DNA from 3 places in the Streptomyces sp. TLI_053 genome. Region 2 is predicted to be linked to each of the others. Evidence: riboswitches for the same ligand, from Rfam matches in the RefSeq annotation. Region 2 holds a riboswitch; each other region holds the start of a gene.
The links. Region 2 has a riboswitch for cyclic di-AMP ahead of BLU95_RS16960 (transglycosylase family protein). Riboswitches for the same ligand answer to the same signal wherever they lie in the genome.

Region 1 (3,993 bases), 2.1 Mb from region 2:
CGCCGTGGACGCCCTGCTGGAGGAGGTCGGCGGGAACGCCGCCCAGCGCGGGGAGTTCATGTTCCAGCCGGAGCTGGTGATGCGCGGCTCGACCGGGGGCCGCGCACGCTGAGGAGACACCACGAGGGGCCCGGGAGCAACAGCTCCCGGGCCCCTCGGCGTTCCGCTCAGCCCTCCTGGACGGTGGGCCGGTCCTGGCTCACCCGGTGCCCGTCGGCGGCGTCGCCGGTACGGGCCCCGGTGCGCCGGCCCCGCTCCAGGAAGTCACGGAGGATCAGTTCGACGGCGTCCTGCGGGCTCTTGGTGCCGGACAGCATCATCGCGTCGATGGCGAGATTGGCGTCGAGCGTGACGGTGACCTGGGCCATGGTGACTCCTCCTCGGGTGCAGAGCAGCAGCATGCCCGCCGGGGCGCGTCCCTGACCATGGCTGTCCGGGAACCGTGACCGCGCCGGTGCCGTGCGCGGGCACGCCCCGGCCCCGGGGAGAGGAGCGACGACTCCCCCGGGGCCGGGGCGCACTGCCGGATCAGACCCGGCCGGCGAAGTCCGGCGCCCAGTTGGCGACGGTCTGGACCCGCACGCCCGAGCTCGGGTTGGCGGCCTCGACGTACTTGCCGTCGCCGATGTAGAGGGCGACGTGGTAGACACCGGAGTCCTGGCCGTTGTTGGACCAGAACAGCAGGTCGCCCGCCTTGAGCGAGTCCAGCGAGACGTGCGTGGACGCGGCGGCCTGGTCGGCGGCGACGCGCGGGACGGAGACGCCCGCGGCGCGCAGCGCGGCCTGGGTCAGGCCGGAGCAGTCCCAGCCGCCGTTGCCGGTGCCGCCGTAGACGTAGGCCTGGCCGACCTTCGACTGGGCGAAGGAGACGGCGGCGGCCATGCTGCCGGTGGCGGCCGGGGCGGGGGCCGGGGTCTCGGCCTTCGCGGCCGGCTGGGCGGCGGGCTTGGCAGCGGTCCCGGAGCCGTTCTGCGCGTCCTTGGCGCGGTTGAACCAGTCGAAGCCCTGGCCGGACCGGTCGGCGGCCGGGGCCTTCGCCTCGGCGCGGTCGCCGAGGGTCAGGTGCTGGCCCGGGTAGATGCTGTGCGGGCCCTCGGACAGGGTGGCGCGGTTGAGCTCGTACAGCCGCTCCCAGCCGCCCTGGACGTTGTTCTTGTCGGCGATGGAGGACAGCCAGTCGCCGGCGACCACGGTGTAGTCCGCGGAGGCCTCCTGGCCCGCCTGGCGGTGCCACTCCTGCCAGTCCTGGGCGCCGGTGCGCTGCTGGGCGGCGTCGTCGGCGGCCGGGGCCGGGTTCGCGGGCTTGGCGGCCGGCTTCTCGGCGGGCTTGGCGGCCGGGGCCGGGGTCTTGGCGGCCGGTGCGGCGGTGGCCGAGGTGTCCACGGCGGCGGGGGTGCCGCCCTTGGTCAGACCGGCCTGGACCGAGCAGACCGGCCAGGCGCCGGGGCCCTGCACGGCGAGCACCTTCTCGGCGATCGCGATCTGCTGGTCCTTGGTGGCGAGGTCGGCGCGGGCGGCGAAGGAGGTACCGCCGAACTCGGCCCAGGTGGAGTTGGTGAACTGGAGGCCGCCGTAGAAGCCGTTGCCGGTGTTGATGCTCCAGTTGCCGGTGCTCTCGCACTGGGCGACCTTGTCCCAGGTGGCGACGGAGGCGGCCGAGGCCGTGCCGGCGGTGAGGCAGGGGACGGTGAGGCCGATGCCCGCGACGCCGAGGGCGGCGATCGCGCGACGGGTGCGGCCGGACAGACGGGTGCCGTTGGTGGGCAGCATGAAGACGTGGTCCTCTCCCACGCCTGCGAGGTGAGCTGTCGGATTCGGGCCGGAGTAGCCCGGCCGCGCTGTGGACGCGGCTTCACCCCTAGCCCGGGTCCGGTCCGTGGACCGGTCCTGGGCGAACTACCTGTGGTTCCCCCGCTCCTGCCGTGATGCATTGCGCTGCCAGCACGCCCGACGGCAGGACTCGGCGTCGCGGACGGGCTGGGTCCGTGTGGCCACGAACGGGGAGCACGTTAAGCAGAGGCGGCTTCAAACCGCAAACATGTGTGATGACCGTCACAGTTTGCGAAAGCCGTGCTGAACCGCTGTCCTTCATGATCAGAAATGACCGATTTCCGGCAACGCCCGTCATGGCCAACACAACTGCCTATGCTTCAGAGCGTCGGCACCATGCCGACGCCGACGCAGCCGCCCGGGGGGAGGGCTACGCACCGATGGGCATCGACGAGGAGCCGGACGCCGCCCGTCCGGCCGCCAGGTCACGTGGAGCGCACCGCAGGGCAAAACATCGCAGAGCGGACATCCCGCCCGAACCACCCCGAACTCCCGTAAGTCGCCGCGCTTTACTGCGCTGGCTGGCCGTCGGCACCGCCTTCGCGGCGATCAGCGGCGAGGAGGTCCTGCGCCGCTCCCTGACCGGCGAGACCCGGTTGGTGACCCCGGCCGCCGTCGTCGGCACCGACCCGCCCGGGGCGGCCGCCCCGATGGGCCAGGACGGCGGCCACGGCGCCGCCTCGCCGGGCGCCGGCGCCGCCCCGGGCACCGGGCCCCCCGAGCAGCCCGCCCCCGCGCCCACCGTCGACCAGGGCGGCCGCCGCTGGTCCGACCGGGCCGGCTGGGGCGGTGGTCCGCCCGGACCGCGCAGTGCCGTCCGGATCACCGACAAGGTCCTGCTCGACACCGACGCCGAGGTCGGCTCCCTGCTGGTCGAGCCGGGCGGCAGCCTCACCTTCGCCGCCGACCGCACCCTCACCCTCGCCGCCGCGGGCAACGTCGAGATCCGCGGCACGCTCGCCCTCGCCCCCGACGGCGACCGGGTCCACACCCTCCGCTTCCCCGCCGTCGACGAGAAGCGCTTCCAGGGTGACGGTATGAAAGTGGTGGACACCGACGTCGGCCTCTGGGTCACCGGCGCCGGCTACCTGCGGCTCGACGGCGCCGCCAAGACCGCCTGGGTCCGCGCCGAGCGCGAGCTCAGGGCCGGCGACACCGTCGTCAACCTGGCCGCTCCGCCCGCGGGCTGGCTCCCCGGCGACGAACTGGCCGTCACCCCGACCGGTCCGCCGGACCAGGACGGCTTCGCCGCCGCCTACGACCTGGTCACCGTCCGGTCCGTCAGCGGAACCACCGTCACCCTCACCACCCCGCTCAAGTACCCGCACCCCAGGGTGGCCGCCGGAGGGGGCGTCACCGTCGGCGCCGAACTGCTCAACCTCACCCGCAGCGTCCGGGTCGAGGGCAGCGCCGGGGGCCGCGCCCACGTCCACCTCACCAGCACCCGCCGGGCCGACGTCCGGCACACCGCGCTGCGCTGGGTCGGGCCGCGCGCCGACACCAAGGAGACCTGGCGGGGCCCCAACGGCACCGCGCCCGTCACCGCGCCGGTGCTCGGCCGGTACGGGCTGCACTTCCACCGGCTCGGCGACGCCTCCCGGGGCACCGTGGTCGAGGGCGTGGTCGTCCGCGACGCGGGCAGCCACGCGTTCGTGCCGCACGCCAGCCACGGCATCACCTTCCGCGGCTGCGTCAGCCACGAGACCTGGGAGGACGCCTACTGGTGGGACGGCCCGCTGGACACCCGCACTCCCCAGCAGCCCTCCGACGACATCGTCTACGAGTCCTGCGTCGCCTCCCGCACCCTGCTCGAACCCAACCCCCGGGCGTACCGGCTGACCGGCTTCAACCTCGGCGCGGGCACCGGGGGCAAGGCCGTGGACTGCGTCGCCGTCGGCGTGCAGGGCGCCACCGGCGCCTCCGGCTTCGAGTGGCCGGAGAACAGCGAGGGCGTCTGGACCTTCCAGCGCTGCCTGGCCCACAACAACCTGCAGGACGGCATCTTCGTCTGGCTCAACGCGCAGCGGCACCACGTGGTCACCGAGTTCGCCGCCTACCACAACGGCGGCTGGGGCATCGAGCACGGCGCCTACCTCAACGACTTCGACTACACCGCGAGCGTGCTGTACGGCAACGCGGGCGGGGGAGTGGCGCTGCACGCGC
Region 2 (3,993 bases):
TCGCTGGCCTCGGAGGCGGCGTGCGCGACGGCCAGCGAGACGCCCAGGATGGCGTTGGCGCCGAGCGAGGACTTGTCCGGGGTGGCGTCCAGGTCGAGCATGGCCTGGTCGATCAGGCGCTGCTCGGTGGCGTCGTAGCCGACCAGCTCCGGGCCGATCTGCTCGATGACGGCCAGGACGGCCTTCTCCACGCCCTTGCCGAAGTAGCGGTTCTTGTCGCCGTCGCGGAGCTCCAGGGCCTCGAAGGCACCGGTGGAGGCGCCCGACGGGACAGCGGCACGGCCGGTGCTGCCGTCGTCGAGGCCGACCTCGACCTCGACCGTGGGGTTGCCGCGCGAGTCGAGAATCTCACGGGCTACGACGACATCGATGGACGGCACGAGGCATCTCCTAGCGGAAGCAGGTGCGGCTGACAGTGGGGTGCCGTCGGCCGGACGATTGCGGAGTCGTTACGACCAGAGCCTAACCGCACCGGCTGTCCGGGCCACGTCGACCTCGGCCACGTCTCAGCTTGTGGCCGTGCTACCCACCGGTAGTTCACCTGGTTGCCCGGCCTCGGACGTCCCGGGGCGGACGAAGCGGATGGAACGGGCGGGAGCCCGCGCGCCGGTCCACCCGCCCGCCCGCCTGTCCGGTGACGGGCGGACGGGCGGGCGGCGCGACGGACGGACGTGCGGCGCGACGGACGGACGGGCGGACAGCGGCGCGACGGACGAACGGGCGGACAGCGGCGCGACGGACGGTGGGCGCGCTCCGGAGCGTCAGCCGAGGGTGAGGACCTGGCCGGGGATGATCAGGTCCGGGTCGCCGCCGACGGTGCCGCGGTTGCCGTCGTACAGGGCCTGCCAGCCGCCCTGCACGCCCTGCGTGGTGGCGATCCCGGCGAGCGTGTCGCCGGAGCGGACGGTGTAGCCCTGGCCGGCCTGCGGCTGCTGGACCTTCGGGGCCTGCTGGACCTGCGGGGCCGCCGGAGTCTGCTGCGGCGCGTACTGCGGGGCCTGCGACTTGGGCGCGGCGTGCTTCGGTGCGGCCTTCGGGACCTGCTTCTCGGCCTCGGCCTGCTGGGCCTGCGACTTGGGCGCGGCGTGCTTCGGCCCGGCCTTCGGGGCCTGCTGCTCGACAGCGGCCAGCGGGGCCTGCGCCTTCGGCGCCTGCTGCGGCTGGGCCTGCGGCTTCGGGGCGGCCGGGGCGGCCGGCGCGGCGTCCGCCGAGGCGTCGACCGCCGCCGGGGCGCCGCCCTTGCTCAGGCCGGCCTTCTTGGAGCAGACCGGCCAGGCGCCGGGGCCCTGCGAGGCCAGCACCTTCTCGGCGACGGTGATCTGCGCCGCCTTCGAGGCCTGGTTCGCCTGCGGCGCGTAGGAGGTGCCGCCGAACGCCTTCCAGGTGCTGGAGGTGAACTGCAGGCCGCCGTAGAAGCCGTTGCCGGTGTTGATGCTCCAGTTGCCCCCGCTCTCGCACTGGGCGACCGCGTCCCAGGTCGAGGCCGGGGCGGCAGAGGCGCCGGTGGCGCTGAGGATCGGCAGTGCCAGTCCGACACCGGCGACACCGGCGACGGCGATGGCCTTCTCGGTCTGGGTGCGGCGACGGTGACGGCCGGTTCCGACGAACAGCATGGGGAAGTCCCTCTCCGCACGCCTGCGAGGTGAGCTGTCGGGTTCGGACCGGGAGGTGGCCCGGCCGCACGGAGGCGGCTTCACCCCAAGCCGTGGGAGACGGCGCAAGACCTGGTTCCCCCGCCCCTGCCCAGGGTTCTGGTCGGTTTCCGGTGACGCGGCGGGCAGGACTCGGCGTTCCGCGCACGGGACCCGCTTCCGCGGGCTCCCCGGAGAGTAGACAGATCTTCAGAGCAATCACAAGCTCATATCGCCGCTATCACACGGAAATCACGTCACGTGATGGATTGCCCACCAACCGAGGATGTATGTCCGGGTTGATGGGGATTCACACCCTCCGGGGGCGGCGCGTCGAGCGGCCGCGCCGGCGTGTCGTGAGCCCCCCTCAGTGAACTGCCGAGGGGTCGGCGGAGGTTGCCCCCGATGTCGCCCCCGGCGTGAATTCCACCGGAAGTTCACGAAGTCCGCGCATGATCAGACCACCGCGCCAGCGCAGTTCCTCCGGGTCCGCGGCGAGCCGGAGGTCCGGCAGCCGGGACAGCAGGGTGGTCAGCGCGGCCCGCCCCTCCAGGCGTGCCAGCGGGGCGCCGATGCAGTAGTGGATGCCGTGCCCGAAGCCCAGGTGCGGGTTGTCCGCCCGGGCCAGGTCGAGGGTGTTCTCGTCCGCGAACCGCGCCGGGTCCCGGTCCGCCGCGGCGAGCACCACCAGCACCGGGTCGCCGACCGGGATCCCCACCCCGCCGATGGTCAGCGGACTCGTCGCGAACCGCCAGGTGGCCAGCTCCACCGGGCCGTCGTAGCGCAGGAGTTCCTCGATCCCGGTCTCCAGCAGCGCGCTCTCGCCGCGCCCGATCGACTCCTGGAGCAGCGACCGCTGCCCCGGGTTGCGCAGCAGCGCGTAGACGCCGTTGCCGATCAGGTTCACCGTCGTCTCGAAGCCCGCGAAGAGCAGGATGAAGGCCATCGCCGCGGCCTCGTTCTCGGTGAGGTGCTCACCGTGGTCGCTGGCCCGGATCAGCCCCGAGATCAGGTCGTCCCCGAGGTCCGCGCGCTTGCGGTGGATCAGCTCCGCGAGGTAGGCCCGCATCCGCTTCACCGCCCGCCCCACGCCGCCGCGTTGGCCGCCGCCGTGCCGGATCATCATCCCGGCCCAGTCCCGGAAGTCGTCCTGGTCCTCGGCCGGCACGCCGAGCAGGTCGCAGATCGCGTAGATGGGGAGCGGGAAGGCGAACTCGTGGATGAGGTCGGCGGATCCGCGCGCCGCGAAGCCGTCGATCAGCCGGTCCGTCAGCTGCTGCACCCGGGGCTCGAAGGCGGCCACCCGGCGCGGGGTGAAGGCCTTGGACACCAGACGGCGCAGCCGGGTGTGGTCCGGCGGGTCGATGTTCAGGAGGTGCGTCATCAGGTCGGCCTGGCGCTCGCCCGGGATGCCGACCCGGCCGGTGCGGTGCGCCTGCTCGCTGTGGTGCGCCGGGTTCTTGGAGAGCCGGCTGTCCGCGAGCGCCTGACGGGCGTCCGCGTACCGGGTGACCAACCAGGCCTCCACCCCGCTGGGCAGCGTGGTCCGGTGCACCGGCTCGTGCTCGCGCAGCCACGCGTACGCCGGATACGGGTCTGCGGCGAACTCCCAGGTGAACAGGGGCGGACGGGCGGAAGCGGGCTGAGCAGGCATGGGTCGACGGTATCCCGGGCGGGTCCCCGGCACCGCACCGTGGGCGGCGCCGTTCCCGTCGTTGTTCCCGTCGTTGTTCCGGCCGTTGTTCCCGCCGCCGTTCCGGCCGCTGTTCCCGTCGGCTCCGCCCCTTCCGGTGATCGTTCCGGTGATGGTGGGCCGGAGCAGGCGTGAGTCTGGTCACCTGAGGGGTAATTCCTGTTGCGGAGGATCCGGTCGTGCCTACGATCCTCCGCAAGATGTCCGTGGGCGCCGGTGCGGAGCCGCCCACAGGGAGGAGCAGGGCCATGCGGGTCACCGGTGCGGTCATCGTGATCGCGGTACTCGACGGCGGGTCGGGGGCGGGCCTCGCCCGCCGCTTCACCGCGGCGGGCGCCGCCGGGATGCTGATCGCCGACCAGCGGAGCGGGGTCGCCGAGGACCTCGCCACCGAACTCGACCGGCCGGGCTGCCCGGTCGTCGGGGTGTGCGGCGACGTCCGCCGCCCCAGCGATGTCGCCGCGCTGGTCGACACCGCCGAGAAGCACCTGGGTCCGATCGACCTCTTCTGCGTGGCCGGGCCGGACGGCGAGCGGATCGTCTCCCTCTCCGACCTGCCCGCCCACCTCGACCTGGAGCGGCTCGCCGAACTCGTCGCGCTGGTCGGCGAGGCGATCGGCGAGGTCGTTCCGCCGCAGCGCCGTCCGGTGGCGGACGTCGCCGCGGCCT
Region 3 (3,993 bases), 1.9 Mb from region 2:
TGCCGCAGGACACCGAGTGCGAGGACGTCCCCAACGGCGCGCAGACCGACGCCTACTTCGCCAAGGACGTGCCCTCGGCGATCCAGGCCACCTACCGGGTCTCCGCCGATCCGAGGGCCTGGGCGTTCATGGGCAACTCCACCGGCGGCTACTGCGCGCTCAAGCTGGCGATGCGCCACCCCGACGTCTACCCGACCGCCGTCTCGCTCTCCGGCTACTACCAGGCGGCCGACGACCCGAGCACCGGCGACCTCTACAACGGCAGCGAACAGCGCCGCAACGAGGCCGACCTGATGTGGCGTCTCAAGAACCTGCCGCAGCCCGCGATCTCCGTGCTGCTGGCCGGCACCCGGGAGGGCGACGGCAACTACCGGCGCGAGACCGAGGCGTTCGTGGCCGCCACCCGCAGCCCGATGAAGGTCTCCTACAGCATGCTGGAGACCGGCGGCCACAACTTCGAGACCTGGAGCAAGCTGCTCCCGTCCTCACTGGAGTGGATCTCCCAGCGCCTGACCGTCCCGGCCGCGAGCCCGTCGGCCTGACCGACGCGGCGGCGGGGCCGTCGGCCCGACCGGCACGGCCGGGTGTCCGCGCGGGCGCAGGCGCTCAGACCACCTGCTCCAGGGTGCCGGTGTGCAGCTCGCCGACCCGGCCGCCCTCGCCCTCGTACGTCCAGAACGCGCGGACCGTCATCCGGGCCAGATCCATCACGTGGCTCACGGTGATGCCGCTCACCTCGGTCCAGCTGACGAAGTAGACCTGCGGGCCGACCTCGGCGACGTGCAGGGAGACGTCCTCCCACTGGCCCGCCGATTCGCCGAGGCCCTCCCAGCGCAGCCGCTTGCCGTCGGCCGAGTAGGCGTTGCGGAAGGCCGCGCCGTTGTCGACCCGGAACAGGAAGGTACGGCCGGCGAAGGCGGGCAGGGACGCGGTCATGGTGGGGCGGGTCTCCTCGTCTCTGGACGTGCTGTCGTGGTGCTCGCTGCGCCCCGGACGGTTCCGGACGCGGATGGATCTCCAACCTATCCGACCACCCCGCCTCCGTGGCGCACTTTCCCCGTCGGACCCGCCACCACGGCCACCCGGAATCGCCACCACGGCCACCCGGAATCGCCACCACGGCCACCCGGAACCACCGTCCGGGGGCCCGGCGCGGCGGTGTGAGCTGCGCGACAACCACCCCCGGAATGTTGTCCGTGCGCGGACGGCCTGCCTAGCCTGCAGGAGCTTCCGCCGCAGCGGAGCCCCGCCGTCGGGACGCCGAGTCCCGTCCACCCGCCGGCCGGCAGTCGAGCACCACAGCGGACGGGAGCGGGGGACCCAGGTCAGTGCCCGGCCGCGCGCCGATCGTGCGTGTGCGTCGAGGCTAGGGGTGAAGCCGCTCTCCGGACGGCCGGGCAACCTCAGCGCCCGAACCCGACAGCTCACCTCGTAGGCGTCGCAGAGGACCACTGCCATGCCCACTGCCTCCCCGCAGCCCCCTCGGCCTGCCCGGAACCCGGGCCTCCTCGCCCGCCGTCCGGCCGCCCGCCACGCCCGTCCCTCCCACCGGGGCCGCACCGCGGCCCTCGCCGCCACCGGGGCGCTCGCCGTCACCGGTGCCGGACTGCTCGGCCTCCCCGCCGTGACCGGCGCCCAGGCCGCCGCCCTGCCGACCGTCACCCAGGACAAGCTGGTCCCGGCCACGATGGTCGCCGGCAAGGCGACGGCCGCCTCGCTCACGCTGCACTCCTCGTCCTGCTTCACCGCGAAGACCGTCGGCGTCGGCGTGCGCGACGCGGCCGGGCGCAACCTCGACTTCCCCGGCAACCGGAGCAACGTCCAGGTCTGTCCCGCCGGTCTGTCGATCACCACCGGTACCCGGACGCTGGCGGCCGGCACCTACACCCAGTTCGGCTTCTGGCAGGACAGCACCGGTGCCTGGCACAACCTGCCCTCCCGCCAGCTCGTCGTCTCGGCCGGCACCCCGACGCCGACCCCGACGCCGACCCCCACTCCGACCCCCACCCCGACCCCGACGCCCACCACCCCCGGCACGGGCGCCCCGGTCGCGGGCAAGAAGCTGACCTGGTCCGACGACTTCGACAGCCTCGCCCTCGGCTCCCGCTGGACCGCCGACCGGAGCAGCTCCTACCACTACGGCGACCACAACCCGAACGACAACAAGCTCGACTGGCTGAACAAGAACAACGTCGCCGTCTCCGGCGGCGTCGCCACCTTCACCGCCAGGCCGGGCAGCCACACGCTGGAGAACGGCAAGCAGGCCTGGGACACCGGGCTGCTCACCACCGAGTACTCCGGCGAGGGCTTCAAGGTGAAGACCGGGGACTACATCGAGACCCGGGTCAAGCTCCCGGCCGGCACCGGTGCCTGGCCGGCGCTGTGGACGTGGAACAGCACCAGCGGCACCCACGGGGAGATCGACTCCTTCGAGTACCACAGCGACAACCCGAACCTGCTGGAGCTGACCAACCACATCAACCCGGGCCACCTGTACTACACCGACGCCAAGGCGATCGCCAAGGACGGCTGGGTCACCATCGGCACCCACTACGGCGCCGCCTCGGTCGACTGGTACGTCAACGGCACCAAGGTGTTCTCCGACGGCAAGGGCGTCGGCGCCGGCTGGACGGCGTACCCGATCCTCAACCTGTCCCTGAGCGCGGGGAACTACCACCCCGCGCCCTCGGGCACCACGCCGATCACCTTCGCGGCGGACTACGTCCGGGTGTACCGGTAACAACGCCCACCGCTCCGGGGCCGACGGTCAGGCGATCGGCCTCGGAGCGGTGGTCTCGACGACGTCGATCGTGAACGGCTGCCGGTTGTTCGCCTCGTTCCGGTCGTCGTCGCCGCGCACCGCGACGTAGCCGCCCGCCAGCTCGCCGAGCGGGACGTCGGCGGAGAGCCGGAGCGGGATCAGCGCCGTCGCGCTGCGGAACTTCGGCAGTCCGGCCGGGAAGGTGCAGCGCACCCGGTGGCCGTTCTGGAACTCGTAGCAGTTCTCCGGGAAGAACGGCCCCTCGGCCGTGACCCCCTCGGGCAGGGTGACCACCACGGTGAACGGCGAGGCGGTCCGGTCCGGGCCGAGGTTGCCGACGAAGGCGTGCAGGGTGGTGGTGCCGCCGGGCGCGGCCGGGTCCGGGTCGATCCGGACGACGTAGAGGTCGGAGTCCGAGCGCTTGGCCGCGGCCGGGTCGGCGTTGGCGCCCGGCTCCGCGGCGCCGGGGTCACCGGCCCCCGGCGCCGGGGCGCTCGTCCCGGGCGCGGGCGCCTTGTCGTCCGGCGGACAGACCGCGCCGGCCTGTCCGGCGGCCAGCACCGCCACCGTGCACCCCGTCGCCAACGACCTGCCGAGAAGCCTTCGAACGGAACCGCTGCGGGTCATCGCCGCTCACCCTGCCCTTCGTGTCCGGCGGGCCCGCGCCGTCGCGGGCCGCGTCCGGACCAGCGTCGCCGACCGGTCCGCCGAGGCCGGACGACCCGCTCCCGGACGGCTCGAAGGGGCCCTCGAACGGGTGAACCTCCGGGCGTGTCGCCATGCCGACGGACCGTCGGGGACCCGGCGCCGGGCTTGTCAGGGAGCCAGCACCTGGCCCAGCCGGGCCGCGATCCCGTGCATCACCGGCACCAGCGACGCCGCGCCGGCCTGCTCCTCCAGCGCCCTGATCCGGGCCTCCGGGCCGGAGACGGACAGCGCCGTCGGCGTCGGCGCGCCGGGGACGGCCAGGGCGATGCAGCGCACGCCGATCTCCTGCTCCTGGTCGTCGACCACGTAGCCGCGCTCGCGCGCCTCGGCGAGCTGCGCCATCAGCTCCTGCGGGTCGGTGACGGTGTGCGGGGTGTGCGCGGGCAGCGGGTTGGGGCCGAGGACGGCGCGCGCCTCCTCGTCGGGCAGCTGCGCCAGCAGCGCCTTGCCGACGCCGGTGCAGTGCGGCTGCACCCGGCGGCCGACCTCGGTGAACATCCGCATCGAGCGCCGCGACTGCACCT

Region 1: it holds a riboswitch for cyclic di-AMP, as region 2 does, so the genes downstream of both, BLU95_RS44995 (transglycosylase family protein) here and BLU95_RS16960 (transglycosylase family protein) in region 2, are expected to answer to the same signal.
Region 3: it holds a riboswitch for cyclic di-AMP, as region 2 does, so the genes downstream of both, BLU95_RS43240 (glycoside hydrolase family 16 protein) here and BLU95_RS16960 (transglycosylase family protein) in region 2, are expected to answer to the same signal.

The regions. Positions count from the first base shown of each region.
Region 1 is NZ_LT629775.1:2,142,124-2,146,116, reverse strand. Features, by position in the region: gene BLU95_RS08405 (LacI family DNA-binding transcriptional regulator) at 1-112, shown strand, start outside; gene BLU95_RS08400 (hypothetical protein) at 168-368, opposite strand; gene BLU95_RS44995 (transglycosylase family protein) at 529-1,791, opposite strand; cyclic di-AMP (ydaO/yuaA leader) riboswitch at 1,778-1,945, opposite strand; gene BLU95_RS08390 (hypothetical protein) at 2,211-3,993, shown strand, end outside.
Region 2 is NZ_LT629775.1:4,247,302-4,251,294, forward strand. Features, by position in the region: gene eno (phosphopyruvate hydratase) at 1-380, opposite strand, end outside; gene BLU95_RS16960 (transglycosylase family protein) at 762-1,613, opposite strand; cyclic di-AMP (ydaO/yuaA leader) riboswitch at 1,619-1,767, opposite strand; gene BLU95_RS16965 (cytochrome P450 family protein) at 1,999-3,285, opposite strand; gene BLU95_RS16970 (SDR family NAD(P)-dependent oxidoreductase) at 3,504-3,993, shown strand, end outside.
Region 3 is NZ_LT629775.1:2,364,272-2,368,264, reverse strand. Features, by position in the region: gene BLU95_RS09330 (alpha/beta hydrolase) at 1-542, shown strand, start outside; gene BLU95_RS09325 (phenolic acid decarboxylase) at 607-936, opposite strand; cyclic di-AMP (ydaO/yuaA leader) riboswitch at 1,332-1,453, shown strand; gene BLU95_RS43240 (glycoside hydrolase family 16 protein) at 1,457-2,740, shown strand; gene BLU95_RS09315 (hypothetical protein) at 2,768-3,388, opposite strand; gene BLU95_RS09310 (IclR family transcriptional regulator) at 3,578-3,993, opposite strand, start outside.